Regions from separate parts of the Paenibacillus agaridevorans genome, predicted to be linked through region 2. Evidence: riboswitches for the same ligand, from Rfam matches in the RefSeq annotation. Region 2 holds a riboswitch; each other region holds the start of a gene.
The links. A riboswitch is a leader RNA that binds a small molecule or an ion and turns the genes downstream of it on or off. The one in region 2 is predicted to bind ZMP and ZTP.

Region 1 (10,156 bases), 4.0 Mb from region 2:
TTCCCTCTACGTTATTGTTGTAGTCTGGGTGTCTCGTAAGAGCAAGGTCGCTCCAGATAATTACCCGCTCCGCCAAATCCAGAATGACGGGAATCGCAATCGTTGTATTCGCAGTCAAATCGATCTTGTCGACCACCGTAGACGGTTCGAAGATTTCTCCGGAACCCGGCTTCCTGCGTATCATCCACCCCGCAAAACATTCCGGCAAATCGCAAAACGGCTGCGCGGTGAAGGCTTGCAAAGCAGCGACCACGTACCGTCCGCCGTATTCGACGATCGATGGGATATGGAGATCGATAAATTCGCATGCGCCACTAGGAGCAGACACGATATCTCCGCTGTGAACGGCCAGATACTTCGAGGAACGCAGGTTCGTGTAGGAGATATGCTCGATATAGTTCCAATTGCGATCATATAGGACGGCAGACAAATCAATATCGACTCGTCCCGTCGGCTGTCCATCCACTACCCCTTCTTTCCACCAGTTAAAGAAGCGAACGGTATCCCCCTTGGGCATCGGGACACGGCTCCCGCGAACGATCGTACGCAAAGCCTTGCTAGCCGAACGTTGGGAAAACGGAACGAGATACGTGCTTAATCGCTGATCAATGAACGTCTTACCCAGCGGGGGCAGTGCAGAGAAGCGGCTGATCAGTTCATGCTCGCATACGTCTACGATCGACTTGCATACCTCGCCAGGGATCTCGGGGAGCGCGTTAGGGATGACGAACGCTTTGGCTACATTACCTTTCGGAAAAAAAGTTCGCAGTCCGCGGAATTCCGTGCGATGTACGAAATGGCACTTCACCTGCAGCAATACCGGCGTCGAAATCTCATGGACGACTTCCTCAAAGGCGAGTATCACGTAATCCGCGTGTTCCGTCATACGCGTGAGTTGATCCAGCCTTCTGGCGAATTCGCCCGGACGTTGCATCAACAGATCGATCAACGACCAAACTTGCTTCCATTGGAATGCGAGCTCGACGCTGCCGCCATAAGTAGGGAACGGCTTATGATTACGCAGTATATCAAAAGCTTCATGGCACCGAGAGTAACGGTTCTTATATTCGGAAGGATGAAGAATTTCCCCAAGGCGAATCCAGCGTTGCTTAAATCTCAGCATATCTTCCGTAATGGGGTAACATTGTTCCAGCAGGGCGAGCAGCAGCTTTCTTTCCGGGCGCGTGAATTTACGGAATCGGGTTGCTTCGGCCAAGCTTAAATCCCCGTCCGACCAAGCGACGGCCAGCCGTAAAACATCGGTCGCCGTATTTATGTATCGGCCGATCACCTTCGGATCCGCTTTGCGATGCTTGAGAAGCGATCCTGCTACAAATGCGGCATTTTCCTTAAATGGAATTTCGGCAGGTAGAAACTCGCTTAACTCCTCTGCTCCGGCCTGTTGGATCGTTTTGTCGATATCCGTTTTGTCAGTCTCGGAAATCGAGCCCTTGGCTTGCATAAGCTGATGAATCAAAACATAGAATTCTGCCTTCGTTCCCAGATCAATGACTTTAAGGGGGCTCTCCTCCGCTAGCGGTTGCCTGCTCTTACTATCGTACAGGGGAAGATCTAGCGTAAAGTAATGATACAGGGCGTTTAAATACAGGTCCGCCTCGGACTCCTCCATCATTTGCGTGGGAAACCCCGGGTACATCGGCCGATATTCGACTTGGGCTCCAACCATCACCTTCAGTTGAACAATTAACTCGTTATAAAATACGCCAAATGCTTCCGACGGCATTTTGCTCACTTCACTGATTAAGCGGGGCGAGAAGCGATATCCTAGGCTTTCGATATTTTTCGAAGCGGTAGCCAACCACGCCTTGGAGACGGGATCTCCGCTTAGCCTTTCCACCACTACCTTGTTTTTCCGGCGCAAATACATACCATGGATCATCGTTAGCTCACCCCAATTAAAAAATCTTCAGGAAAGCTGCGCCCTAATTCGCCAATTTGAGTTAGAAGGAAGGATCGCAATAGCCTGAAGATCAGAGCCCTTGGCCGAAACGTCTGAGCCCTGATGAATGCATCATCTCATTTTTCCATGGACCCGAACAGGGCAAAAGTATTACGATCCGCTTGATCACCGTTATTTACACCGCAACCCTTTCAAAGCTATACTTACAAAACGATGTATAGAGGGGAAGGAACAGAGACAATGAGTGCACGGGAACAACTGGAGAAAAATCAAGTATGGCTCTATGCGATTATTCTCTTGATTGCAGCTGGAGCAGGTTTGATATGGCCGCAAGCAAGCGGTTATTTAGACCGTTCCATTTCGCTTGTGCTTGCCATCTTAATGTTCGGCATGTTTGCGCAAATACCGTTCCTTCGTCTAAAAGAATCCTTAACGAATCGACAGTTTATTTACGCTCTTTTAATCATGAATTACATAGCCGTTCCCCTCATTGTTTGGGGGTTAACCCGGTTTCTTCCGGCCGACCCGGCCCTTTTATTAGGCGTATTTCTAGTTTTGCTTACACCCTGCATAGATTACGTCATCGTTTTTACGCATCTTGGCCGCGGGGACGAAAAACTTATTCTGGTTGCAACGCCATTGCTTTTTGTTTCTCAAATGATATTGCTGCCCTTTTACCTCTGGGTATTCATGGGAAATCAAACAGCTGAAGTTGTGAGCGTGCAGCCCTTTCTGGAGGCTTTTTTGGGCCTCATCGCGGTCCCTCTGCTCCTTGCTCTTCTAACGCAGCTATGGGCGAAAAGGCAGCCGCGCGGCATCGTATTTCTTGACGCCGCAGCATGGCTGCCGGTTCCTTTTATGGCGCTGACGCTGTTCGTCGTCGTAGCTTCGCAAATCAGCAAACTATACGAATCCATCGATTATATCAGTCAAGCCATTCCCGTCTACGTTGCTTATATGATCATTGTCCCGCTAGTCGCCCGCTTCGTTGCGCGCATCTTCCGGCTGGATGTCGGAGCAGGGAGAGCGCTGATCTTTAGTAGCGGGACACGCAACTCCCTGGTCGTCCTGCCTTTTGCGCTTGCATTGCCCGAACCATTAAACGGGTTGGCGTCGGCCGTAATCGTCACTCAAACCATTGTAGAGCTTGTAGGGGAACTTATTTACATCCGCGTTGTTCCCGGGATTCTGCTCAGAGACAGACACTAGAGCATCTACTTCGTTAAAAACCGTTCAGCCGCTTCGACCGTATGTTTGAGCAATGCAGCAATAGTGACGGGTCCAACGCCAGCCGGAACGGGAGTTATCGCGGAGGCGTTCTCCAGACAAGCTTCGTAATCGACATCTCCGATATTGCCTTTGTTGTAGCCGGCATCGACGACTACGGCTCCCGGCTTGATCCAGTCTCCCTGAACAAAATTCGGCTTGCCGACAGCAGCAACTACGATATCGCCTAAACGAACCAGCCCTGCCAGATTGGCCGTTTTGGAATGACATATTGTCACTGTCGCATTTCTGTTTAGGAGCATAACGGATACCGGTTTCCCAAGGATCGGACTTCTTCCGATTACAACGGCATGTTTTCCTTCAATCGGAATATTGTAGTATTCCAAAATGGCGATGATCGCGGCTGGCGTACACGAAGGAAAATCGGCGAAACCAAAGGCGTTCTGAGCGAATCCTTGCGTGGTTACCCCGTCTACATCTTTCTCTATTCGGATTGCCTCGAATGCAGCCCTTTCGTCAATATGAGGAGGAACGGGATGCTGCAACAAGATGCCATGAACATGGGGATCATCGTTAAGCTTGTTTATTTCCGCAATCAGCTCTTCTGTCGTGGTAGTCGAAGGAAGTTCAACACGGATGGAGCGTATACCAAGTCTGGCGCATGCATTTCCTTTCATTCGGACATAAGTGGCTGACGACGGATCGTCGCCAACCAGAATGGTTGCCAGACACGGGACGATTTCTTTCTCGGAGAGACGTTTGATTTGTTCGACTACTCCCTCCTTCATAGCGGTCGCAACGCGATTACCGTCCAAGATCAACTTTTCTTCTTTCATTTCATCAGCCCTTTCTGCTCCTGTTCAAACATAAAGAGGCAAGGGGATAGTCCCCTTACCTCTGCCCAGGCGTTCGGCCGTATAAAATATGTGCTCCCTCGTGGTACCCCACGTTACGCCAGTCACACATACCCTTCATCTAGCTCCATTATAGTCCGAACTTTCAAACAACTTCAAGCCTTTTGTTTCCTTTATTGCCGGCCGCCAGGACCGGCTGCTGATTCATCTATTGTCTCCCCAGGTTTCGCATAAGAAGGCGCGCTTGCTCCATCGTCTGTTCCACGATTTCTGCTGCCCCGAATTCTTTGGCTAACCGGAGTCCCTGCCCGGCCCAGAGAGACATAAGCTCTGGATTATTGGCTTTGGAAGCCGCCTGGCGAATTTCTCTCGTCATTGCATGCTGAATCGGATAGTCGGGGATTTCCCCTTGATAGGTACGCATATCCTTTATGTAATCCGTCAAAATGCCGCGCGCCGCTTTACCCGAATAAGCGGATGTGACCTCGGTGGCATCTTCGCTGGATGTAAGAATCCTACCTTTGTAGGCGGTATGTGCGCCGCTCTCATGGCTTGCCAAAAAAGCGGTTCCCATCTGCACGGCGGAAGCTCCTAAAACGAGGCTTGCTGCAAGCCCGCGACCATCCATAATGCCTCCCGATGCGATAATCGGAACCGAAACATGATCCGCGATCTGAGGCACCAAAGCCATAGTACCTACCAGAGCGTCGGTCTTACTCGGCAGAAACGTCCCTCGATGTCCTCCCGCTTCGCTTCCTTGCGCCACAATCGCGTCTACTCCGGCGGATTCCAGCTTAATAGCTTCTTCGACTGTCGTTGCCGTGCCGATGACATGAATCCCATGCTGCTTCATGGCTTCCATGATGTCCTGGGACGGTATGCCAAACGTGAAACTAAACACGGGTACATTTTCTCCGATCACGGCTTGCGCTTGCTCCTCGAACGACTCCGAGTACTTGGGGATTGACGGATTGGTCGCAATACCTGCCTCTATGCGATATTTATCAAGATGATGGTTCATTCGAGCAATGGCGTCTGCAGCAGTAGTCGGCTGCGTGGGGACAAACAAGTTGACGCCGAAGGGCCGATCCGTCCTTTGTTTGACTTCCCGAATCGTTTGCCTGATTTGTTCTGGCGAAAGATAACCTGCCCCGATGCTCCCAAGTCCTCCGGCGTTTGATACTGCAGCAACCAAATCCGGGGTCGAGGGACCACCGGCCATTGGCGCTTGCAATATAGGGTATTGAATGGCGAGTCGGCGTGTCAGTTCGGTTTCCATGCTCTTCCTCCCCTACTATTTGCGCCAAAATGTCGTGCAGTCCGCCTTATCATGGATATTAAACTCGATCATTTTCTCTAATAAGTCGTAGTCAAACGGACGGTTCCACTTAAAGCGAACCAGCTCTTTGGTATGATCGTGTCCAGCTTGTACAATTTCATCTGCAAAATAGTTCATGCCTGCCCGCTCAGGCGCAACAGCCATATGCTGTTTGGATACGCTGAAGCCTATAATAAAAGTGTCGTGGTCGGTGAACATCGGCTGATTCCAAGCCAGCTTAGGCACCAGCTCCGGGAACTTCTCCTTCACCCAGGCAAATACCTCTTCCACCCGTGCCCGGTGCTCCGGGTTTCCGATGCCATCCAAATATTCCGCAAATGCTTCCATTTGATGATCCGCTCCTTCAAAAAAGATAAGATACGCTCCTGCGCTTCGAGTCTTCAATCGTATACTGACATATAACTTTGCCGAATTCAACCTCCTATACATGCTTATGTGGTTAAATAAAAGGAAAAACTCCCTTTATTTGAGTGACTTTCCGTTTCTTCGACACGCCAGAGGGAAATTCTCCCTCTAATCCAAGTAGAAAGGAGGACGGACAGCGATTCGGCCTAAATTAGTGGTAGGATTTCCCTCTAAATCCGCAAAATCCGGTATAGAAGCGAGATTAAATGGCGATTTTCCCTCTATTTTATTCATGGCTGACTAGCGCGGTGCGGCACGGCGCGGGCAGCAGCAGCGGCGCAGCACCCACGCTCATCTCACAAAGAATGTCACTCCCACACGCTGCACAAGAGGCGGCGCTGTTACACGTTTCCCACACGCCCTCCACCCATTATCCGTCTCTCCCGCATCTCCCCGCCCGCTCCTTTTTAAAGAAAGAGCGGCCGCGTTGTAAAAGGGACGGAATACAAAAAACACTGACAACGAAGGTCAGTGTTTTCATGGTTGTGCCTAGTGAATGTCCTTTTTCTTAAAGCTGCCGCCTTTAACTTCAGCCACTTCATACACCATGATAAAAGCATTCTCGTCGATTTCGCGAATAATTTCTTTCATCTTCCGTTCTTCCAAGCGGTTGATTACGCAAGTAATTTCTTTGAAATGTTCATTTGTATAGCCGCCTTGCACCATCTTGTACGTAGCCCCCCGGCCCAGTCGATCGCGAATCGCCTCGACCATCATCTCTGGCTGTTTAGTAATGATGGTAAACGTTTTGGCGCCGCTCAAGCCTTCCTCGACGATATGTATGACTTTCGAAGCGATAAAATAGGCAATTCCCGATAGGATAGCCCCTTTTAAACCAAATACTGTCGATACAACGATAAATACGAATACGTTAAGGAACAGGATCATATCGCTTGTTCCGAAAGGCAGCTTACGCGAGAGCAGTACCGCCAGCATATCAATGCCGTCCAGCGCGCCGCCGTTCCTTAGCGCAAGACCCATTCCCAGACCGATGATAATACCGCCGACAACGGTAACAAGCAGCGTATCGCCTTCAACGATCGGCGTAATATGATGCATAAAGAAGGTGCCGGCTGCCAGCGAAGCGATGCCGAGCACGGAATAAATCGCGAAGCTTCTGCCAATCTGCTTATAGCCCAAATAGACAAAAGGTATATTTAGAATCGCAATGAGAAGACCTAAAGGCAGATCGAAGAGCCTTGACCCTACGATACTGAGACCAGTCACGCCTCCATCGGATACGTTGTTCGGAATTAATACGGCTTCAAGGCCGTAGGCTGTAATTAAGGCACCAATTACAACAATAACGCCTCGTAATATAATGTTCCCTACTGCAGTTGTCTTGTTCTCCGTCTTCATTTTTGACCTCATTTCCTATTTTCATATCCTGGCACCATTAAATGTGAATATTTTTACTGTTAAAATTTTAGACATGTACGGAGCTAAAGTCAATTTTTTTATTTTTCAACCGTAATAGAACCACATCCAATGGACGTGGTTCTGGCGGTTAATCTAATTTTTTAATTGCTTTTTTATCTCCTCTATCTCCTGCTGCCTCTCTTGTTTGATCGCTTCTCTGAAATCATCGCGTACGCTTCCCTTCCACAAAGCTACGCCTGATCGGTAAGCAGCCCGCGCGTTAAGATGGCCCGCAACAGGCGAAGTGATAAAAACAAACAAAATACCCAGGAGAAGCTTGATGCTGAAAAAATCATGAATGAACCAAGTGTAAAAAAAGGTGCCGAGCAGAATAAGAAGCACGCCAAGCGTGGCGCTCTTGGTAGCGGCGTGGGAGCGCAAATACACATCCGGCAATCGTATGAGTCCGAACACGCTAATGACCGCGATGACCGCCCCCAAAAGGATCAGGATTCCAAACACAACTTCAATTATTTGTTCCATCATCTCCAGACTCAAGGACAACCCCCCTCTCGATATATCTCGCCATTGCGGTCGTCCCGATAAAGGTTAATATGCCGATAACCAATATGATGTCGAAATACGCGCGAGTCCCCGTCGTTATGCCGAGGACGGCAATCATGGACAGCAATAAAATGCCTATCGTATCCAGCGCCGCAATCCGATCGGCAATAGACGGCCCCTTTAGCAATCGGTACAAGGCTCCCAACATGGCAAGCGATAACAAAATAAGGGAAACCCACAGCAGTGTTGTCGTCATCTCGTTACCTCCATGATGGCGCGTTCGAAAGAACCTTTGATCTGCGCCGCAAGCTCGTCGGGGTCGTTAATGTCCATGGCATGAATGTACAATGTTTTCCCGTCGCCGGATACATCAAGCGTAAGCGTCCCCGGCGTCAAACAGATCAGGATAGACAATAAGGTAATTTCAAAATCGGTCCTTAGCTCCGTATCCAGCTTGATGATACCTGGACGAATGTTGAGCCTGGGGCGCAGCACTTCTCGAAGAACCGTCGCGCTAGACAACAACAGTTCCTTGTTAAACATGGCTATCAACCTTAAGACAGCCCCTGTTTTCCTTATCATTCTCATCATGCTCTACTCCTTCAACACCGCTTGTACATAGCCGGACGGGTCCAGAAGGGTCCGCCCTGCCTCGCTAGCGAATTCATATATCCATTCCGACCCGAAGCCCATCGCAACAACAATAAGCATTAATCCCGCGGTCGGCAGCAACAGACCGGCCTTTCTTGTGTCGGTCGCAGAAGCCGTCGCACGCTCATCGCCCCAGAAAGCCATCATGAATATTCGCATCAAGGAATACAGAACAACAAAGCTTGTCGCCAGCGAAACCGCGGTCAGCAGATAATGCTCGCCTTCCAGACCGCCGCGCACAATGAGCAGCTTCCCTGCGAAGCCGCTAAGAGGCGGAATGCCCGCAACAGCTAATATAGTCGCGAAGAACATCCATCCGAGCAGCGCGTTGCGCCGCATCAGTCCGCCCATCTCGGAGAGCTTGCCCGTCCCCGCCGCACGAATAATTAACCCGCCGAGCAACAACAGCAGCGCTTTGGCTATCATATCGTGCAGCAGATAGACAACAACGCCTTCCAATGAGTCGCGGTTCGCCGCGGCAAGCCCGAAAGCGATAAAGCCCACGCTTATAACAATATTGTAATTCAAGATGCGCGGGATATCCTTGTAAGCCAGCGCCCCGAACGCCCCTAGAACCATCGTTGCGCCCGCCATCCAGCCGATCCAGACATGCGTCACCTCCGGCATGCCGCCGAAGACCAAAGTAAAGGTGCGCACGAGCGCATACAACCCCACCTTGGTCAACAACGCGCCGAACAGAGCCGTAACCGCAGTCGGCGGCGCGCTGTAGGCGCCCGGCAGCCAAAAATAAAGGAGAAGGCCCGCCTTCAGCGAGAACACGATCAGGAACAACAGCGCTATGACGTTGAGGATGCCTCCTTGTCCGGCTTCCGCCACCTTAAGGAACAGGTCGGCCATATTAAGCGCCCCTGTCACGCCGTACAAATAAGCTACGGCTGCCACGAACAGGGCCGAGGATACGACATTAATGATGACATACTTGAGCGTCTCCCGGAGTTGTAGCCTCGTCCCTCCTAACACGATAAGCGCATAAGAGGAGATTAACATCACTTCGAAGCAAACAAAAAGGTTAAAGATGTCGCCCGTCAGGAATGATCCGTTGACGCCAACGAGCAGAAATTGCAAAAGCGGATAATAAAAATAGCTCTCTCTCTCTTCTCCTATGCTGCCCATTGAGAAAAATACGATAAACGAGCCGACGACCGTCGTTGCCAGCACAAGCAGCGCGGCCAGCATATCTCCGACAAAAGCAATGCCATAAGGCGGTGCCCAGCCGCTCATATACAGGATTTGAACGCCGTCCTTTTTGACATGAATGACGATTGATACGGCGATAGCGACGCCCGCGAGGCTGCTTGCCCCGCTTAACCAACGCTGCAACAAAATACTTCGCCGCATAAAGACAAGCAGAACCGAAGTAAACAGCGGGACGAGCAGCGGCAGTACAAGCAAGTTATTCATTCTCGTTCCCCCTTAGCTCTTCCATGTCATCCGTACCCAGCTTTTTGTATGCCTTATACGCAAGGACTAGCAGGAACGAAGTGACTCCGAAGCTGATGACGATTGACGTTAGGATCAACGCCTGCGGCAAGGGATCTACGTAAGCTTCCGCTTTCTCGTCAAGCAGCGGCGGCGCCCCGGTCTTAAGACGCGACATCGTCAGCAGCAGCAGATGTACGCCATGCGACAGGAAGGAAGACCCCAGCACGATACGGAGCAGACTCTTGGACAGGATAAGATAAATGCCGACCGTAAATAACACGCCGATCGCGAGTGACATATACAATTCCATCGCTACTTATCCCTCCCGATCGTAAACAAGATGGTCGACGCTACGCCAATAACGGTCAGATAGACGCCCAGATCGAACAGCGT
Region 2 (10,156 bases):
TCGTGAACGGCGCGCAGCCGATCGATCCCCACGTTTTTCTGGACGACGACGGGTCCGCCTATTTGTATTACGGCGGCTGGGGACGATGCAATGTCGTGAGGCTGGGCGAGGACATGATCAGCATCGTCAATTTCCCGGACGGAGAGACGTTCAAGGAAGTGACGCCGGAGAAGTTTGTGGAAGGGCCATGCATGATCAAACGGGACGGGTGCTACTATTTCATGTGGGCGGAGGGAGGCTGGGGCGGGCCGGATTATTCGGTCGCGTACGCCATCTCGGATTATCCCGTGGGACCTTTCGAGCGCGTAGGCAAAATCCTGCAGCAAGACGCCGCCGTCGCCACTAGCGCGGGGCATCATGGCGTGCTGCAAATTCCCGGTACGGACGAGTGGCGCATCGTTTACCATCGCCGGCCGTTATCGGAGACCGATCCGAATCACCGCGTCGTCTGCATCGACCGGATGACGTTCGCGGCGGACGGGACGATCGAGCCGGTTCGGATCACATTCGATGGCGTTGCTGCTCGTAATATGGGTTAAGGCAATAGACAGGCGGTTCGATGATAAAAGCGCAAGTCCGAGGGAACCGTTTCCCTGGAGCTTGTGCTTTTTCGCCGTATGGAATATTGCCAAAAATTAATGTCCGGTTGGAGCTCCGAAGGTACAGCTTCGAAAGTAGCTCCGGGGTATCCTGTAACCTGTTTTTTCGGGTTGCAGCTCCCAAAGTAACTCCGCGTTTACACTGTAACCTGTTTTTTCGGGTTGCAGCTCCAAAAGTAACTCCGCGTTTGCACTGTAACCCGACTTTTCGGGTTTCGGCTCCCAAAGTAGCCTCGCGGCACCCTGTAACCCGATTTTTTCGGGCTACAGCCCCAAAAGTAGCTCTGCGGCACCCTGTAACCCGACTTTTTCGGGCTACAGCCCCAAAAGTAGCTCTGCGGCACCCTGTAACCCGACTTTTTCGGGCTACAGCCCCAAAAGTAGCTCTGCGGCACCCTGTAACCCGATTTTTTCGGGCTACAGCTCCAAAAGTAACTCCGTGGCATCCTGTAACCCGATCTTTGAGACTGTCGATTAACTCTAGAACATGCACAAATAAAAATCCCTAAATATCCATTAAAACCACCCGTTTTCTTCAAATATCTCTAAATAACTCCCTATATCGTGGTATAATAGATTTATATTGAGGGGAGAGAATGACAATGGCAGTCGCGTTCAAACAGTTTGAGCAGCTTTCATTTGCGGATATCGAGGTTTACTCCGTGTTGCCCGAGCATCCGATCTGGAGTAAGGTCGATGAACTCGTGGATTTTAGCTTCGCGGATCGCATTTGTGCTCATCTCTACTCGTCGCGCGGTCCAAAACCCTATGCACCATCCATAAAGTTTAAGCTGCACGTTGTCCAGCGATATTACAACCTTTCGGATCGCGAGATGGAGGAGCGCGTCATTGGCGATCTCTTCATTAAGCGGTTTTTGGGCGTTCCGGTCAGTTTTATGGGGTTCGACCACAGTACGATCGGCCTTGACCGCGACCGGCTGGGTTCGGCATTGTTTGACGCTTGTCATCACCACATTCTCGCACAAGCCAAACAAAAGGGGTTGTGGGGCGACAACAAGGACATTTGGATTGTCGATTCCTTCGTAACGCAAGGGAATGCCGTTTACCGCTCATCCTATCGTCTAATCAAACATGCCTTTGTCCGGGTGCTCAATCATTTGAAACGTGCGTACCGGCAATTGTTTGACCGCGCACTTACCGGGCTTGACTTGCGTCCGTTGACCGCCAAGCTTCCTCCCCATGCGACGCCTGAGGATCTCGCCGTTGCTTTCAGCCAATTGGTTCTAATGGCGTACGAACTGCTGCACTGGTTTGAAAAGGATTCGATTCGCGACTTATTCTGGACATGGTCTTATCCGGAACGACGACTGGTTTCGTTGGAGCACCAGGCCATTCTGTTCCAGATTTTAATGGAGAATGCGTACCCGGAAGACCCGAATGATCCCCATGTACCCTACAAAAAAATAGAGCGTAAAAAACGGCTCAAAGACCGTATTGGCAGCGCAGTCGATCCGGAAAAGCGAAATGGTGCCAAAAGTAAAACCGTACAATTCTTCGGTGACAAGGTACAGGTGGTCATATCAGAAACCAATGGCATCGTGCTCAATGCGGAACCGATTGCAGGCAATGAGCCGGATGGCGAACGTCTGCAGGAACTCGTGAGCGCTGTGATGAAAGAGCATAACGCCAAGCCTGAGTATGTCTTGGGCGATTCTGCGTACGGATACGGCGCGCACCGTAAGGCGTTAACGAAAGAAGGCATGCAACTTGTAGCACCACTAAAATCGGTTGGCGTCAACGCGAAAGGACTCATGTCCAGCGACTTATTCCACTACGATCTCGAAACAGAATCGGTCACCTGCCCCCAAGGTCAAGTAACCACTCAGGCTCACGACATGCGGGGGGAGCTTGGCAAGCAATATATCTTCGCCAAATCGCAATGCAAGAACTGCCCGGTTAGAACGGAATGCACGACGAGCAAAAAGACCGGAAGAACCATTTTCATCAGTGATTACTATGCGGAATTCAAGCAAGCAGAAGTCTTTAATGCGACCGATGAAGGCAAGACTTTACTACAGAAGCGTGCGAACATTGAACGGAAATGTAATGAGATGAAAAACCACAACGGGCTGGGCAGAACGCGATTACGTTCCCGGGAGAAGCGACGTATAGACACAAAAATTGTGGCCGCGGTGACGAATCTGAAGCAAATCGTTAAACATGCGCAGGGTTCGCTTACGCTGAGTTTTCAGCGAAAGCGTGGCTCTGGTCAGCTACGGGCATTTTCCGGTTAAGGGGAGCAAAAGGAACAAAAAACGGGCATGATATGCCCGGATTTGGACGCCACAAGGGGCTAGAAGTAAAAAAATACAAAAAACACGATGCGGGATAGTCTGAGGGTTATTTAATCGACAGTCTCTCTTTTCGGGTTACAGCTCCAAAAGTAGCCTCGCGACGCCCTGTACCCGAATTTTACGGGCTACAGCTCCGGAAGTAGCTCCGCGACTGGGCCGGGAGGAGACTAAATACCGCTCCGATAAGGCGAATAAGGTCGTGTGTCTGTTACAGTAAACATACATATTCATATTGGAGGATAACGTCTTACCCGTCCTTTAGGAGGAAGGAGCGGATTTTTGAACTCGCACTTATACTGCGTGTCAGTCTAATCCTTTTCTTGTGCTATAATAACGGTGCAACGGTTATTTTAAATATAGCAAGGATTGAATCATACAGATGATCGAGACTATAGTTTGGCAATCAGGCCCTTCGAGCAATATGACTGGCGGCAACGCACCGGGCAGGAAGGAGCTCTCCACAGCCAAGGGGGAACTCTCCATGGCAAAGGATGAGCTCTCCATGGCCGCGGACAAGCTGCGTTCTGGCGGGCTGGTGGCCTTTCCCACCGAGACGGTATACGGCCTCGGCGCGGATGCGCGGAGCGACGAAGCTGTCGCAGGCATCTTCGAGGCCAAGGGGCGTCCCTCCGACAACCCGCTGATCGTGCATATCGCGCGCCGGGAGCAGCTCGACGAGCTGACGGTATCCGTCTCTCCGCTGGAGGAGGCGCTTATGACGGCCTTTTGGCCGGGGCCGCTCACGCTCGTGCTGCCCGCCCAAAAAGGAGCGCTGTCGCCGCTGGTGACTGCGGGGCTGTCCACCGTCGCCGTCCGGATGCCGGATCATCCCGTCGCGCTGGAGCTGTTGCGGCAGGCCGACTGCCCCGTCGCGGCGCCGAGCGCCAATCGGTCGGGCCGTCCCAGCCCGACGACGGCCGCGCATGTGCTGGAGGATCTCGGAGGCCGCATACACGGCATCGTGGACGGCGGAGCGACCGGCTTAGGGCTGGAGTCTACGGTCGTACAGCTGGAAGACAACGGCCTTGTCCGCATCCTGCGACCGGGAGGCATAACGTCGGAGCAGCTTCGGGCTGCGCTGCCGGAAGCCGTCGTCGTAACCGACGACGAACTGCATGGGGAGTCTGCCCCGCGTTCTCCGGGCATGAAGTACACGCATTATGCGCCGCGCGGCGAGCTGACGCTGGTGCGCGGCGACGACCGCGACATCGTGGCGGCCGCCATCCAGCATGCCGTGGAGGACTGCAGTTCCGCCGGTGTCGCGACCGGCGTGCTCGCATTCGACGAACGGGCGGCGCAGTACCAGGCGGATCTCGTCATTGGCATGGGCAGCGAGGCGTTGCCTCAGGAGGCGGCCAAGCGCCTGTACGCCGCGCTGCGCGAGTTCGATGCCGCGGGCATTCAGCGAATCTGGGCGGAAACGCCGGGCCCGGACGGGATCGGCGCTGCGCTTCTCAATCGGATGGTCAAGGCGGCAGGCGGCCGCATCCTACTCGCAAATCCCGGGAATTAGTATGAACGACCTCTTGTCCGCATATGTTGGTTAGAGAATGCGCGGTGGACAAGGGGAGATTGGATTGGGAGATGCGAATCTATTTGCCGGGCAAGTGCTGACGCTGTTGTGCATAGCGGCGGCGCTAGGCTTTGACGCTTTTTCGCTTGGCCTGGGAATCGGGCTTAAGGGAATCAGGGTGCGGGATATTCTGAAGCTGGGCTTCGTGATCGGACTGTTCCACGTCTTGATGCCGATCGGAGGCTTAATGACGGGACACCTTGTCAGCGATATGTTGGGGCAAGTTGCATCGACTGCCGCTGGCGTGCTGCTCATTCTGCTTGGCTGCCATATGATGTACAGCTCGTTCAAGGGCGAAGAGGTGCGGTCTTTCGATCACCGCACGGCCTGGGGGCTGCTGGTGCTTGCGTTCAGCGTCAGCATCGACGCCTTCTCGGTGGGTATTACGCTGGGCATGTTCTCGGCGGATCTGTGGCTGACCATTACTCTGTTCGGATTGATTGGCGGGCTAATGTCTATGCTGGGCTTGTTGCTGGGCAGGAAAGTCGGCGGCAATCTGGGCGAATACGGCGAGGCATTAGGAGGCGCGATCCTGCTCGTATTCGGCGCATTATTTGTCTTTTAACGCAGAAGGGCCCTGAGCCCATATCAATCGAATGAGAAAGGGGAACACTGGGATGAAACGAATCTTGTTCGTCTGTACCGGCAACACATGCCGCTCTCCGATGGCCGAGGCGCTGCTGAGAGAGCAAGCGGCCAGGAGGGGCATAACGGTAGCCGTCCGATCCGCCGGCGTGTCCACCGTCGACGGTCTTCCGATCTCCTCTCATGCACTCGAGGCGCTCCGCAGACGGGATATCGCGCATAACGGTTCCTCCCGTGCTTTGACGGCTGAGGCCGTTGCTTGGGCGGATCTCATTTTGACGATGACCACGGGTCATAAGCGAAGCTTGCTTCATGTCCATCCGGATGCGGTGGACAAGACGTATACGCTCAAGGAGTTCGCGGGGGCGGATGCCGCCGTGCTGAAAAATATCGAGGAGCTCGAAAGCCTGTATTCCGACATGCAGATGAAGGGCGCGATTGGACAGCAATTAACGAGCGAGGAGCGCAGGCGGATGCTGGAGCTGGAGCGAAGCATTCCCAGCTTCGATATCGCCGATCCCTTTGGAGGCGCGTTATCCACCTACGAGAGCTGCTCCGGAGAGATCGAGGATGCGGTCCGCAAGCTGCTCGACAAGCTGACGGGTCGGAGTCTGATCAAGTGAAAACGGGCGTTCTTCCTCCGAATTCCGGATTGCTTTATATCACGCCATGAGATATGATGAATATACAAACACGGTTTCCGATGTAACTGGCGACGGAAGTGGGTAACCACGGTGGAGCATCGGAATATACGGCCGGTCGCCTGGGCAAAGAGCGTCATGCTGCAAAGCATGTCTGCTCTTTTTTCGTTTTTTTCAAGATGCGAGAATGCATAAGCTGTCGCTTAGCCGCTTTGCCTTGCCTGTACGGTTGTCGTCCGCGGTCGGCTGTTGTCGAATTCTTAACATAAAGCAGAACAACTCCGATAGAGCTTTTCCCGCCGTAGAGGTATACTAACAGCATGAGGGGATTTGCCTAGCGCAAGGAACCGGGCAAGGAAATTCTGGAGAAGAGGTGTTGGCATTGAAGATTGCGATTGGAGCCGACCATGCGGGCTACCGCTTGAAGGATGTAATCGTTCCGTTATTGGAGTCGCTTGGACACGAGATTGAGGATGTCGGCTGCGACTGCAGCCAGTCCGTGGATTATCCGGATTATGCTATGCCAGTCTGCGAATCGGTTGTCTCGGGCAAAGCCGAGCGCGGCATTTTAATCTGCGGCACGGGCATTGGCATGTCGATTGCCGCGAACAAGGTTCCGGGTATTCGCTGCGCGCTTGTGCATGATTTGTTCTCCGCGCAAGCGACGCGCGAGCATAACGATACAAACGTGCTTGCCATGGGCGAACGTATTATCGGACCGGGCGTAGCCGAAGAGATCGTCAAGGTGTGGCTGTCGACTCCGTTCTCCAACGGCGAGCGTCATGTAGGCCGCGTCAACAAAGTGATGGAGATCGAGAAAAAGTTCAACTCGCGCCCTTAATAGTGAGTTCAAAAAGTTCGGTTATCAGTACCGAGAAGATTGAAGGCGACTAGAAACTGAGGAGCGGTACACGTTTTCGAAGAAAACGACATCGGGAGCATGCGCTTAGCAGAGCTACGTGAGCACCTGCAATGTTTCCGAAGGAAACATACTTCCTAAGCATATGCTTAGGTTCGGTTGCGTTTAATATTCGATGTCGAGTAAGCTTCTCGGTATACTTCGTAATGGGAATCGGACTTTTTGAACAACCTCTTAATAGCGCGGGCGATTCCTTAGTAGGAGGCGTTGAACGATGACGACGGAGAAGCGAATCCCCGATCCATCTCTCTGGTCCGCCGATGTCGAGCGCATCGTCCGGGAGCTGGCCGAAGCCGGCCGCCTGCGTGCCCATGAGCTGCTCGTAATCGGCGCCAGTACCAGCGAAGTAATCGGCGAGCGAATCGGCACGGCAGGCGCGCTTGAGGCCGCTGCCGCCATATATGCGGGCGTGGAGGCAGCACGCAAAGATATTGCATTCATTCCCGCCTATCAATGCTGCGAGCATCTAAACCGGGCGCTTGTCGTGGAAGAAGAAGCGGCTCGGCGATACGGTCTTGAGCTTGTGCATGCCGTACCTATTCCCAAAGCTGGAGGGTCGATGGCGGCTTATGCTTACGGCAAGCTTTCGAATCCCTGTCTCGTGGAGTCGATTCAGGCTCATGCGGGTATAGACATCGGGGATACGTTCATTGGGATGCATTTAAAGAGGGTGGCCGTACCCGTACGCCCTTCTATCCGTTCCATCGGAGAAGGACATGTGACGATGGCCATAACCAGACCGAAGCTTATAGGCGGTGCTCGCGCCGTATATGAGCCGCAGAACGTCTTAACCGCCGAGCAATCGGCGGATCATTGTGAGTAATGAACCACACTATATTCTATTTCAGGAGGAATCATCATTATGGAACATCTACGTAAACAAGATCCAGAGGTATTGAAGGCACTTGGCCTTGAGCTGCAACGCCAACGCGACAACATCGAGCTGATCGCGTCCGAGAACATCGTAAGCGAAGCTGTCCTTGAAGCTATGGGCTCCGTATTGACGAACAAGTATGCAGAAGGCTACCCGGGCAAACGTTACTATGGCGGCTGCGAGCATGTCGATATCGTCGAGGATCTGGCCCGCGATCGCGCCAAGGAGCTGTTCGGCGCCGAGCACGTAAACGTACAGCCGCATTCCGGCGCACAAGCGAACATGGCTGTGTACCTGGCTGCTCTTAAGCCTGGCGACACCGTACTCGGCATGAACCTGGCTCATGGCGGTCACTTGACGCACGGCAGCCCGGTTAACGCATCCGGCTTGCTGTATAACTTCGTGGCTTACGGCGTACAAGAGGATTCCTTCACCATCGATTACGAAGAAGTTCGCAAGCTGGCGTTCAAACACCGCCCTCGCATGCTCGTGGCGGGCGCGAGCGCTTATCCGCGCATCATCGACTTCGAGAAACTGGGCCAAATCGCGAACGAAGTCGGCGCGCTCTTCATGGTTGACATGGCGCATATCGCAGGTCTGGTTGCAGCCGGTCTTCACCCAAGCCCGGTGCCGCATGCCCATTTCGTTACGACAACAACGCATAAGACGCTTCGCGGACCTCGCGGCGGCATGATCATGTGTCGCAAGTCCTGGGCGGCAGCCATCGACAAGGCCGTATTCCCAGGCTCCCAAGGCGGCCCTCTGATGCATATCATCGCAGCGAAAGCAGTTGCGCTGGGAGAGGCTTTGCAGCCATCCTTCAAGGAATACGCCCAGAACGTCGTGAACAATGCGAAGGTGCTCTCCGAGGAGCTTCTGTCCAAGGGCATCAACATCGTATCCGGCGGCACGGACAACCACCTGATGCTGATCGATACGCGCAGCCTAAACATTACGGGCAAAGCTGCCGAGCATGTACTCGACGAAGTAGGCATCACCGTGAACAAAAACGCGATTCCATTCGACCCGACGAGCCCGTTCGTCACGAGCGGCATCCGTGTGGGTACGCCTGCGGCTACGGCTCGCGGCATGAACGAAGATGCGATGAAGGTCATCGCGGAAGTTATCGCGCTGGTGCTCAAAAATCCGGAAGACAGCGCGACATTGGATAAGGCTCGCGGTATGGTGCGCGATTTGACGGCCCAATTCCCGCTCTACCCAAGCATCAACTACTAATTAAAAACTTTGCATGAAAAAAGCACCGTTGTGGCAAAATGCTACAACGGTGCTTTTTTGTCGTTATAGGAAATGATGCAACCATTTCGAATGCGGGTAAGCAGAGTTCCGTTGGATTTTAATATCACGCCAAAGATCCATATAAGGGCCCTTATGAGGCTGTCGAATCATTGTGAGTAACGGAGCTGAAACGTTCTGCATTTCGTTAACGGACCTCAGAGCCTCTAATTGCAGCATTTTCGCGAAATTGAAAATCTAACGGACATTGCAGCTCGGATGGTTCAAATAGGGGCGCTTGTGTCCATTAGATTATAGAAACATTATCTAATCGATCAATAGCGACGCTCCTGTCGATGAGGAAACAGCCGTTTTGACCTAGAGCCTCTTAGAAGGTTATGCATGATGTAAAACTGTTCCAAATGATTGAATAACGGAGTTGAGTTTTGATAGTTCGATTACATGAGTTTTATTTGTAAAAATATAACTATAATGTAATCTTGATTTCAATGAAAACTAGGGTTTATGTTGTTCTAAAACGCCTTGAAATGAAGAAAAAATACGCAAACAAGAATCGTAATGGAGTTAAAAACCGAAACCAATAAATAATCATCCTCCGCAAAAGTGGAAATGGATGCAACATTGTACAAGCGTATAGACGCGTTACAATATCAATACTTAGGCGCATTGTCGCCTAAATGCTCTAATGCATATACGTATTAGTGCAAATTCGCATCAACGCGTTAAAGGAAAGGTAACATGGCGATTTGTCAGGTGGCTCATAATGTTTCCGATCTAGGGACATAGTAAAAAAGCGGCTGGAAAGTTTTTCGAAGAAGTTGTCGGTTGACAATTATTAATTTTTGGTTGTATATTGTTTAACGTCGAATAAATAATAATTCATGTGAGAAATGATGACATTTTCAATGAAATTCAGTTTTCAAGTCCCATTAACACGGCTGTAAAAAAATTATATATAAAATTAGGAGTTGATGTATGTGAAAGGGAGTTTCAAAAAGCCGGCACAGTTCATGCTAGTTTTGATCGTCGCATTCAGCATGCTTTTGACTGCTTGTACAAGCAACAACAACAAAGCGGCTAATCCGGGCAACAAGGACGGCAACAACGCCGGATCGGAAACGCCAGCTGCTCCGCAAGAATTCCGCTTCACTCTTGCAAGCGAACCGCCAAGCTTGGATCCTGCTCTGATGACGGACGCCCAGTCCAGCATTGTGGCAGCAGGTTTGTATGAGGGCCTTACTCGTCTGAACACAAAGGGCGAGCCTGAAAATGCAATCGCTAAAGAACTGACTGCTTCAGAAGATGGCAAGACGTACACGATTAAACTCCGTGACGACGTGAAATGGAGCAACGGCGACCCTGTAACAGCAAACGACTTCGAATATGCTTGGAAACG
Region 3 (10,156 bases), 3.3 Mb from region 2:
CCTTCGTAACCATTACATTGGAGTAGTGCGTCCCCGGGTACTGTCCCGAGTTGGTCTGCAATTGTTCCAGATCCTTGACCAACATGCGGGACAGTACAGCCTCGGAGTAGATCGGCATGCTGCTGACGAGCGCCACGGAGATCAGGATGCCCATGAACAGGCTGCCGAGCAGCCACTTGTTCTGCACCATCTTGCGTATAATCATGACGAATAATGCCATAGACAAGTCACCAAGGCGTCCGGCAATACGAATTCGCCGATATTCGCGGCGATCCGTATGCTGCCGCAGCTCGCGCTACGGTAGCACGATCAGCATGCCTTCCTCCAGCCCTTTCGTAATTTCGATATCCGTCGATCCTTTGATTCCCGTCTCTACGTCAACCTCGCGGATCTTGTCGCCTTCCTCCAGAATCCGCACGAACGTTCGCCCCAGATAGCTGCGAAGACCGCTGCGCGGAATAATGATAACGTCGCTGCGTTCCTGCAGCAGCACCTTTACATCCGCGCGCGTGCCGATTTCCGCATCATCCGGCAGCTTCTCGAGTTCGACGAAAACCATTTTGGCGTTACGATCCTTGGTAATCGGGTCGTCCGAATACGGAGCCGACGACGGCGTCTGAGTCACTTTGCCCTCCAGCAGAACATTGCCCCCAAACGTCAGCTCCGCCTTGGAACCAACGCTGACGAGGCTGACGTCCGGCGAACCGTCCGTCTGGAAGGCGATGCGCAGCTTGCCGGGATCCGCTACGACGACCAGCGTCTCGAATTCGCGGACGGCATCCCCCTCCTTAAGCTCGGCTACATATGTCACTTGACCATCCATCTCGGCTGTCAGCAGCTTGCCAGTAAGTGCTTCCGCCAGCCTCTCGTGTCTCAACTTGTCGATATCGTACTGAAGCTGGGCTACTCGAATCTCGTCCTTGTCACCTGCATCCTTGGCCGACTTCAGCGCTTGACCCGAGCGGACCAGATTCAGCTCCATCTGCTTTAGCTCAATGTCCATATTGCCGGTATCCAGCCGTATGAGCGGGTCGCCATTCTTGACGATGTCACCCGACTTGACAAGCACTTCCTTGACTACGCCGCCTCCAGCCTTGAATTGTACCGTATCGGTGAAAAAGGACTCCAGCGTGCCGTTCCCGCGAATCTCCTGCGTAATTCTACCCTTTACAACCTCGACGGTACGGTAGTTTTCCTGCGGCGGCTTGACGAGTGGAGGCTTGAGCGGCGCTTCTTCGGCAGGCAGTAGCGAACAGCCTGCAAGCGACAATGCCGCAGCCATCGCAGCCGTCAGGACGACGATTTTGCTTTTACGTTTAGCTCGAAACGACAATGACACCATCCTCCAATTCGTATACGCGGTCTACGATCTCCATAATGGCGGGGTCATGCGTCGTCATGATGATCGTCATTCCCGCCGTTTCAACCAAATCGCGAAAAATTTTCATAATTTGCAGCCCCGTCCGGCTGTCCAGCTCCGCCGTCGGTTCATCCGCCAACAAAAGCCTCGGCTTGTGGGCAATCGCCCTCGCGATCGCCGTTCGCTGCTGCTCGCCCCCCGACAGCTCGAATGGACGATGGGACATGCGGCTTTTGAGCCCAACCTGCTCCAAAGCTCCCTCTGCCGCCGACTGTCGCTCCTGAGCCGGATACCCGGACACTCGCAGCACGAACTCAACATTTTCATAAGCAGACATTAATGGAATAAGGGCGAACGACTGAAAAATAAGCCCCATCCGCGTTCTACGGATGCCGTCCCGCTCCTTGTCCGACATCCCCGTCAGGTCATGGCCCTCGAACAACACTTGACCGCTATCGGGCCGGTCTAGCGCGCTAAGCAGATTAATGAGCGTCGTCTTGCCGGAGCCGGAGCGCCCCTTGAAGGCGATCAGCGCCCCCGAAGGGATGGCGATGTCGACTCCCTTCAACACTTGCACGGTCGCTGATCCGCGCCCGAACGACTTCATGATACCGCTTCCAATCACAATATCGGATACCGCGGGTACGCTCTCTATCGCTGCCCCCTCCAATCCTATGTTGCATTATCATCTTTTTCCATTTTATATCCGTACTGGGACTTACACAATATCAAAAACTTCAGAAATGGTGTGAAATTTATCGATCTTAAGCAATGATTACTAGAACTTCACAGCGATTATCGATGGCAAAGACTTGATCGGCGGCAGCGACTTAAAGCTCGGAAAACGTGCTACTGGTGGGAAATAGATCGGTACCAGCGACTTGGAGCACAAAAATGTAGTGTCCGAAGCTATTTTCTCAATAGAAAAAGCATCTCCGGCCAGACAGAACCGGAAATGCCCTCTACTTATCTATGGAATTTGGATGTTTAAGAAGAAGATGACGACCGTAATCGTGAGAATGCTGAGCAACGTCGATAAAAATACCGCTTGCGAGGCAAACTCCTTCTCGTTGTCGAATTCCACCGCGAGCAGCACGCTGCTTAGAGACGTTGGAACCGCCGACGAAACGATAAGCGCGGCAACCGTAAGTTTGTCGAGCGGCATGATTCCAACGGTGTTCCATAGCGTTATGATGCCCCAGGCAAGCAGCGGACCCGCCACCAGCCGTAACACGACAGCTATGGAGACGTCGACGGCAAGCGTCCGCTTGATGCGCCACTCCATGCTTCCCAGCTGAACGCCGAGCGTAATGAGCGCCGTTCCGAAAAACGCGTCCGCCAAGTAGGTGACCGGCATTTGCAGAGCATCCGGAATCGGAACGTTTAGCCATCTGAGCGCCAACGCACCCGGAATTACATAGATGACCGGCATGGACAGAATGGTTCGCCACACTTGCTTCATATCCGCCTTATGCGCGTTCACATTGTAGATGCCCCATGTATTCGGTATGAGCGACTGGACGACCATGACGATTATTTGAACCGCCAGCGTATGACTTAACCCGCCGAACGCCAATTGATTAAGCGGTATACCGTAGTTCGCGCTGTTGTAGAAAAGCACGCTGTTCTTCATGGCGCTTCTCATGCTTGCCTTGTAGCCCTTTATGCGAATAACGATCTCGACGATGGCATACTGCGCGAACATGAATATCAACAGAAACAGGAACACTTTGCCGATTAGCGATAACTCTAGTTTCTGATTGTACAGCAAGTTAAACATGAGCGCGGGTGAAAACAGATAAAAGTTCAGCTTGGACAGCGTCTTGATATCGAGCTTGAATGCCCGCATTAGCACGATGCCGAGTCCGATCATCACGCCCATCGGAAGTACGTTATTCGTTAGAATGTGCATAAAAACCGTCATGATGATCTCTTCTTTCCAAGTCGGTGATGCGCTAAGCATGTCAGCGTGATAAATGGGCGAGCCGTGCAATTGCCGCTATCGGCCTTGGTTCCCCTCCAACTTCGAGGCAAACCCTTCCCCGCGAGCCTTCCTCCCTCTACGACGGAAGATCCCCAATAAAGTCTACCAGCATAAACGACTCCTGACTATACTTTTGGCCAAATTCGCTTGCGAAAAAAACATCCTGGCCGTTCATGCTCTGCATTCCCTTTCCTTGCCAAACCTAGTCTGACAGATTTGCGGCGCTCAATATTCGATGCTCGTCCTCATAAAGCTAGCTCTACGTCTACCTTCCTCCCCCGAACAGAACCCGCCTTCTGATCCGCGGTACCGCTCTACTCCAGACTTGCCCCGGTCTCGTACCCAGCACCGGCTCCTGCCTCCGCTTGCGGGAATTGCAACTCGTACAGTTGGCTATATCGTCCTTGCCTGCGAAGCAACTCTTCATGCGATCCGCTCTCGAGAATGCGGCCTTGCTCCAGCACGTAAATGCGGTCGGCCTGCTGGATGGTCGACAGTCGATGGGCGATGACGAGGCAAGTGCGGCCCTTCAGCAGAACGGCGAGCGCATCCTGAATATGCTGCTCCGATTCCGAATCGAGCGATGCCGTCGCTTCGTCGAGGATAATAATGCGCGGGTTTTTCAGAATGGCTCTCGCGATGGAGATGCGCTGCTTCTGCCCCCCCGACAGCTTGACTCCGCGCTCTCCTATTCCCGTATCGTAGCCATCTGGGAACGCGCTGATAAATGTATCCGCATTCGCGGCTCTCGCAGCCGCGATGACCTCCTCATCCGAGGCGTTCGCGTTGCCGTACCGGATATTTTCGCCGATTGTGCCGTTGAATAAGACGATGTCCTGAGACACGATGCCAATCTGTTCTCTTAGCGACTCCAGCTTAACATCCTTTAAAGAGTGGCCGTCTATAGTGATGTCGCCCGACCTCGGATCGTAGAAACGCGGAATCAGATGCGCGATCGTCGTTTTGCCGGAGCCCGACGAACCGACCAGCGCCGTAATGCGTCCCGCTTCCAGCTCCAGATTGAAGCCGCTCAGCACCTTCGCATCTCCCGAATAAACAAAATCCACATCGCGGAATACGATATGCCCGCGTACCGGCGGAAGCACAACCGCATCCGCCTTCTCCACGATATCCGCTTTCGTGTTCATCACTTCCATGATGCGCTCGTAGGCGGCTGCGGATTGTTGAACCGAATTAATAATGCGGCTGAAGTGGCGAATCGGATTCTGCAGCAGCCGCAAATACGCGATAAACGCCACGATCGTGCCGACGGACATATCGCCACGCATCGCCAGCCAAGCTCCGAACACGAGAACGATTGCCAGACCGACGAAGTTAAGAAAGTCGATGATCGGCTCGTAAGCGGCCCTCAATCGGACGACCTGGATGTTGGCGTCCATATTGATGCGCGTCCTTTCGGAGAACCGTTCGGACTCGTATTCCTCCTTCGTAAAAGACTTGATCAGCCGAATGCCGGTCAACGAATTCTGAAGATGATCGCTAACGTCCGCCACCGACTCCTGCACCTTGCGGAACGATGAACGCATCCGCCTGCCGAACAGGCGCGTCGTCATAATCATAAGCGGGAACGTCGCGAGCAGCAGCAGCGTCAGCCGCCAATCGATCCAAAGCATATAGACGGCAATCGCCGTAAAAGTGAAAAAATCGGTAAACAGCTGCATCATGCTCGAGGAGATAAGCTGCTGCAGGATGCCAACGTCGTTTGTGACCCTCGACATCAGATCTCCCGTTCGATTACGATCGAAAAAGGCGATGTCCAGGTTCTGCATATGGCGATAAAGATCGTTGCGGAATTTGTAAAGCACCGTCTGCCCTATTGTCGCCATCAGCGACGTGCTTAGGTACCGCAGCAAACCAAGCGCCAGAGCGGAGCCCAACACGCCTGCTCCGATGTAGAACAGCTTGTCGTACTGCTTGCCGGGGATAACCTGATCGATCGTATACCTCGTAAGCTGCGGAACGATAAATTCCAGCAGCGACACGCCGATGACGCATACGACGGCCAAAGCAATCGCGCGCCACTCCTGACGCGCATGCGAATAGATTCGGGCGAACATGCCATAGATGCTGGCGGGCTTCGCCTTCTCGCCGGTGCCGAACCTGCCCATGCCCATTCCTCTGCCGGGACGATAGGCGCCTGTCGGATTGGCATTGCCGCTCATTCCGCTCCCTCCCCGGGATCTCTTCCCGCCACATCGTTAACGGATTCAACAACGGCTCCCACGATCCCGGAATCCGTCTCCCCCGTAATTCCCCGCAGTTCGCTCCTCAATGCCGCGAGCGCCTCTCGAAGCCGCGTTGCAAGGGCTGCGTCAGCAAGCGCCGCCCGCTCCGCCGCCTTAAGCAAATGGATCAGCTCCTTGCCGGCAGGCGTCAGCCTGCGATTGCGTCGCACGCCGCCCGGCTCTTGCGATTCGCCTTCCTCGTCCTGCCCCTCTCGCACTCGATCCCTCGTCTCCCATTCTCCCGATGCGCCGGCTTCGGACGATTCGGCACGGCTCAGCTCCTCTTGCAAGTAGCTTCTGCCTTCTTCCGTAATTTGAAAAACGCGTTTGCCTTCCTGCTTGAACGGCTCTACCAAGCCTTGATCCCGAAGCATCTGCAGCGTCGGATAGACGGAACCCGCGCTGGGCTTATACGTGCCGCCGGACTGATCTTCAAGCGCCTTCATCATTTGATAGCCGTGCATATTCTCGTGCGAAAGCAGCTCCAACAGCGCATATTTCACGCCGCCTCTGGTGAAGTAGCGTCTGCCGGAACCGCTCGTGTCGCGTTCGTTGCCCAGATGGAGAAACAATCGTTCCTCCGGTTGCCATTGCTCGCTCATATCGCGAACACCTCCAATGCGATATATCGTATTATTTTAAATTCTATACGATATATCGTATTATGGCAATTGTATGGATAAACAAAATGATTAGACCGAATGTATTGCATTCGCGCGGTCGGTAACCTATCTTCTTTTGCTTTTCTCGACCGACGGCCATATTCAAGTTCGAATATTCCGAAAATTGATGTTGATTCAACCAATCACTAGATTTATAATAAACATTAAATAAATGGGATGCGTAACTGGCGAGAACGTAGATCACTACGGGGGAGCGCATTCGTCAAACTAGCCGTTCGCCTGGGCAAAGCATTTGGTTGATTGTAACCAAATGCTTTTCTATTTTTCGAGGAGAGTGTCGGATGAGAAAGGCGAAAAAAGTAGCAGTGCTGCTGTATGAACAAGTGGATGCTTTGGACGTGACAGGTCCGTTCGAAGCGTTCGCAGTGGCGAGCAACTGGGGGCAGCACTTTCAGGTTTATACGGTCGCCCTGGAATCGAACGCGCCGATTCGGACAATCAGCGGTTTGACAATTCAACCTGACTTCGTTTCCTCAGAATGTCCGGTGCCGGACATTCTGATCGTTCCGGGAGGCTGGGGGGCACGCAAAGAGATGCACAATGAAAAGTTGACCGACTGGATCAACGAAACTTCACGACGGGCTGCATTTACGCTTTCTGTCTGTACGGGGGCTCTGCTGCTCGCCAAGGCCGGACTTCTCGATGAATTGCGCGCGACCACCAATCAGCGAGCCATGGATTTGCTAAAGGAGTGCGCACCGGCGAGCGCAACGCTGGTGGAGAACGTCCGATACGTGGACAATGGCCGCATCATTACATCTGCAGGCGTTACGGCCGGAATAGATGCCGCTTTGCATCTTATCGCGAAGCTTCACGGGGAGGAACTGGCGATCGATACTGCGTCAAGGCTGGAGCATAACTGGAGACGTGAGCCTTCCGAAGCACTCGCTATCCGAAGAGCAACGGCTGAAGACGTCGACTGTATCCGCTCCTTGCTTATTGATGCAGCGCAATGGATTCATTCGGCGCATGGCTTCTGGCAATGGCGGGTTGAAAGCTTCGAACGCGAGATTGTCGAAGCATTCGTCCGGGATCATGAAGTGTTCGTCGCGGCATTTGGGAATGAGCCGGTGGGTTGCTTCTCTGTCCATTGGGGGCGCGAGGAAATATGGGGAGAGCAATTTCATGATGACGCGGGGTACGTTCATCGGTTATGCGTCTCACGCAAACGAAAAGGAGAAGGAATCGGCCGTGAGCTTATTCGATACGCGGAAAGTTATATTGGGGACAGGGGAAAAAGCTGGCTGCGCCTCGACTGCATGGCTGACAACCCTAGCCTTAATGCCTTCTACCTCAGTCTCGGATTTGTCTTGCAGGGGCGCTTCGACGAGAGCCTCTGGAGCGCCAATTTGTACGAGAGGGAGATTCTAGGAAAGGCAACCCGCCACTGAGCCACATGCATCCTTCGTCATGGACCCACGATCTGAGCAGTCTGCAAAATCGAAGGAGTTGCTTGTTGAAATAGCTCACTTGATGAATGAAACCTCAAAAATGAAGAAATGGCGGTGCAGTTCATTATCCCTTCACCGCCATTTTTGGCTTTTGGTCTATTGCCGCCATCTTAAGCAAATTGTGAGCGAGCGAAAACCACCCGACCTCAAGGCTTACCTTCGGCAGCCGAAACGTCGCTATTGTTGCTGTTACGAGCCCCATAGTCGTTAAATACGCCTATGGGATGTTTTTGTCGCTGTTACGAGCCCCATAGTCGTTAATAACGCCTATGGGATGTTTTTGTTGCTGTTACGAGCTCCATAGTCGTTAATAACGCCTATGGGATGTTTTTGTTGCTGTTACGAGCTCCATAGTCGTTAATAACGTAAGCGTCAAACTGTCCCCACCTTCGAATCGAGCGATCGTTATGAGATAATCCTCCTCAATAGCCATTCTGAGGAGGATTTTTCTATGAGCAGAGAAGAGATTCGAATGAAATGGGAAGCTCGTGTCGAGGCATTTCGTGCAAGTGGCGAAAAGACAACACATTGGTGCAAAGCCAATCAAATCGACCGCCGTCAACTTTACACATGGATGAAGAAGCTGGATGAGTCACCCCCATCTTCTTCCGTTAAACAGACGACCTTCATTCCTGTTCAGGTGACTCCTGAAGTGAAACCGGCGCCGTGCCGTTCACTTCGCATTCAGATCGGTGCAGTCGTCATCGAAGTCGATGCGGGATTTGAGCCCGCCTTGCTCCGCGAAGTTGTTCGAGCACTGGGGGCCGATCCAGTATGTTAAACGAAATCACGTCAAAGCCCGTCTATCTAGCTTGTGGCAGCACGGATCTACGTAAATCCATCGACGGCCTTGCCGCACTCGTCCAAGAAGGACTCGGGATGAGTCCCTTTTCTCCGGCGCTGTTCGTTTTCTGCAACCGTGAACGTAACAAACTTAAAATATTGTACTGGGAGCATAACGGATTCTGGTTGTACTACCGCAGGCTCGAACGCGGTACGTTCCAGTGGCCGCAGGCAAATGGGGAGCCTGTTGCGATCACAAACCGCGAGCTTCGCTGGCTGCTTGACGGGCTATCGCTAAGTCAACGGCAGGCGCATCCGAAAGTACGGGCCGAAGTAGTCATTTAACAAATCATTTCTTACGCAAATTGTCATACCTGGCAGCAGGTACTTGCCTGCGCGTTATCGAAATCATACGGTATGGAAAAGCGAACGGAAACCCCTAACCCCGAAATACTCCAGCAGCAAATTTCAAAGCAGGAACAGCAAATTGCCGAGCTCTCTGCGAAGCTCAAATGGTATGAAGAGCAGTTTCGCTTGGCTCAGCAGAAGCGCTTCGGCGCTTCCAGCGAGAAGACGCATCCCGACCAACTGGAGATGAATCTGTTTAACGAAGCTGAAGTGCTTGCTGCGTCCGCTCCTCAAGAGCCAGACGTCGAGACGGTCACGTACAGCCGGAAGAAGACCTCTGGCAACCGGGAAGCCAAGCTGGATCAGTTCCCTGTCGAGACGATCCACTATGCCTTGCCGGAGTCTGAGCAATTCTGCTCGTGCTGTGGCGGTGGACTCCATGAGATGAGCACCGAAACGCGTAATGAGATTGCTGTTATCCCGGCGGAGGTGAAGGTCATCCGTCATGTGCGGCAGGTCTATGCGTGCCGCCACTGTGAGCGGAAAGAGATTCGCACGCCCGTCGTTACGGCGCCCATGCCTAAACCGATTCAGCCGGGCAGTCTGGCGTCCCCGTCCATTGTGGCGCATGTCATGAGCCAGAAGTATGTGGACAGCCAGCCGCTCTATCGTCAAGAGCAGCAATTCGCAAGGCTCGGACTTACGCTATCGCGCCAAACACTGGCAAACTGGATGATCTACGGATCGGAGCAGTGGCTGTCGCTTCTCACGGACCGCATGCGTGCGCACTTGCTGAGCAAGGACATTCTGCATGCCGACGAGACGACACTGCAAGTTCTGCAGGAGCCCGGCAAGTCCGCGTCATCCAGTTCGTACATGTGGCTGTATCGTACGGGCCGTACCGATGCGCCAATCGTCCTCTACGACTACCGGTCGACGCGCGGCGGCGAGCACCCGAGGAACTTCCTCGAAGGTTTCAGCGGCTACCTGCATGTGGACGGCTATTCCGGCTATCACAAGGTCAAGGACGTGACACTTGTTGGATGCTGGGCCCATGCACGCCGGAAGTTCGACGAGGCATTAAAAGCGTTGCCGCCTACGCAAGATAAGACAACGACCGCAGCCCAGCAAGGACTTGCCTTCTGTAACCAGCTATTTGCGATCGAGCGCGAGCTGGTCAAGGCGGCAGCCGAAGAACGCTACACCATCCGTCAGGAGTGGAGTCTCCCCCTTTTGGATGCTTATTTGGTGTGGCTGAAGCAGCAGCGCTCGCGGGCATTGCCAAAGAGCAAGCTCGGAGA

Region 1: another riboswitch for ZMP and ZTP. It lies ahead of KJW29_RS13870 (bifunctional 5,10-methylenetetrahydrofolate dehydrogenase/5,10-methenyltetrahydrofolate cyclohydrolase); the one in region 2 lies ahead of rpiB (ribose 5-phosphate isomerase B).
Region 3: another riboswitch for ZMP and ZTP. It lies ahead of KJW29_RS16770 (GNAT family N-acetyltransferase); the one in region 2 lies ahead of rpiB (ribose 5-phosphate isomerase B).

Annotation. Positions count from the first base shown of each region.
Region 1 is NZ_CP075889.1:3,242,742-3,252,897, forward strand. It holds gene KJW29_RS13860 (TerD family protein) at 1-1,900, opposite strand, end outside; gene KJW29_RS13865 (arsenic resistance protein) at 2,162-3,130, shown strand; gene KJW29_RS13870 (bifunctional 5,10-methylenetetrahydrofolate dehydrogenase/5,10-methenyltetrahydrofolate cyclohydrolase) at 3,136-3,984, opposite strand; ZMP/ZTP riboswitch at 4,041-4,120, opposite strand; gene KJW29_RS13875 (NAD(P)H-dependent flavin oxidoreductase) at 4,211-5,281, opposite strand; gene KJW29_RS13880 (iron chaperone) at 5,297-5,668, opposite strand; gene KJW29_RS13885 (YitT family protein) at 6,236-7,105, opposite strand; gene mnhG (monovalent cation/H(+) antiporter subunit G) at 7,259-7,648, opposite strand; gene KJW29_RS13895 (Na(+)/H(+) antiporter subunit F1) at 7,632-7,925, opposite strand; partial or broken gene KJW29_RS13900 (Na+/H+ antiporter subunit E) at 7,922-8,242, opposite strand; gene KJW29_RS13905 (Na+/H+ antiporter subunit D) at 8,264-9,742, opposite strand; gene KJW29_RS13910 (Na(+)/H(+) antiporter subunit C) at 9,735-10,073, opposite strand; gene KJW29_RS13915 (Na+/H+ antiporter subunit A) at 10,076-10,156, opposite strand, start outside.
Region 2 is NZ_CP075889.1:7,236,350-7,246,505, forward strand. It holds gene KJW29_RS29075 (glycoside hydrolase family 43 protein) at 1-539, shown strand, start outside; gene KJW29_RS29080 (transposase) at 1,202-2,854, shown strand; gene KJW29_RS29085 (L-threonylcarbamoyladenylate synthase) at 3,396-4,427, shown strand; gene KJW29_RS29090 (manganese efflux pump MntP) at 4,465-5,052, shown strand; gene KJW29_RS29095 (low molecular weight protein arginine phosphatase) at 5,105-5,695, shown strand; ZMP/ZTP riboswitch at 5,768-5,848, shown strand; gene rpiB (ribose 5-phosphate isomerase B) at 6,096-6,554, shown strand; gene KJW29_RS29105 (TIGR01440 family protein) at 6,847-7,455, shown strand; gene KJW29_RS29110 (serine hydroxymethyltransferase) at 7,495-8,742, shown strand; gene KJW29_RS29115 (peptide ABC transporter substrate-binding protein) at 9,738-10,156, shown strand, end outside.
Region 3 is NZ_CP075889.1:3,960,427-3,970,582, forward strand. It holds gene KJW29_RS16740 (ABC transporter permease) at 1-220, opposite strand, end outside; gene KJW29_RS16745 (efflux RND transporter periplasmic adaptor subunit) at 296-1,333, opposite strand; gene KJW29_RS16750 (ABC transporter ATP-binding protein) at 1,317-1,967, opposite strand; gene KJW29_RS16755 (AEC family transporter) at 2,331-3,284, opposite strand; gene KJW29_RS16760 (ABC transporter ATP-binding protein) at 3,659-5,527, opposite strand; gene KJW29_RS16765 (PadR family transcriptional regulator) at 5,524-6,192, opposite strand; ZMP/ZTP riboswitch at 6,424-6,505, shown strand; gene KJW29_RS16770 (GNAT family N-acetyltransferase) at 6,555-7,664, shown strand; gene tnpA (IS66 family insertion sequence element accessory protein TnpA) at 8,176-8,505, shown strand; gene tnpB (IS66 family insertion sequence element accessory protein TnpB) at 8,499-8,852, shown strand; gene tnpC (IS66 family transposase) at 8,925-10,156, shown strand, end outside.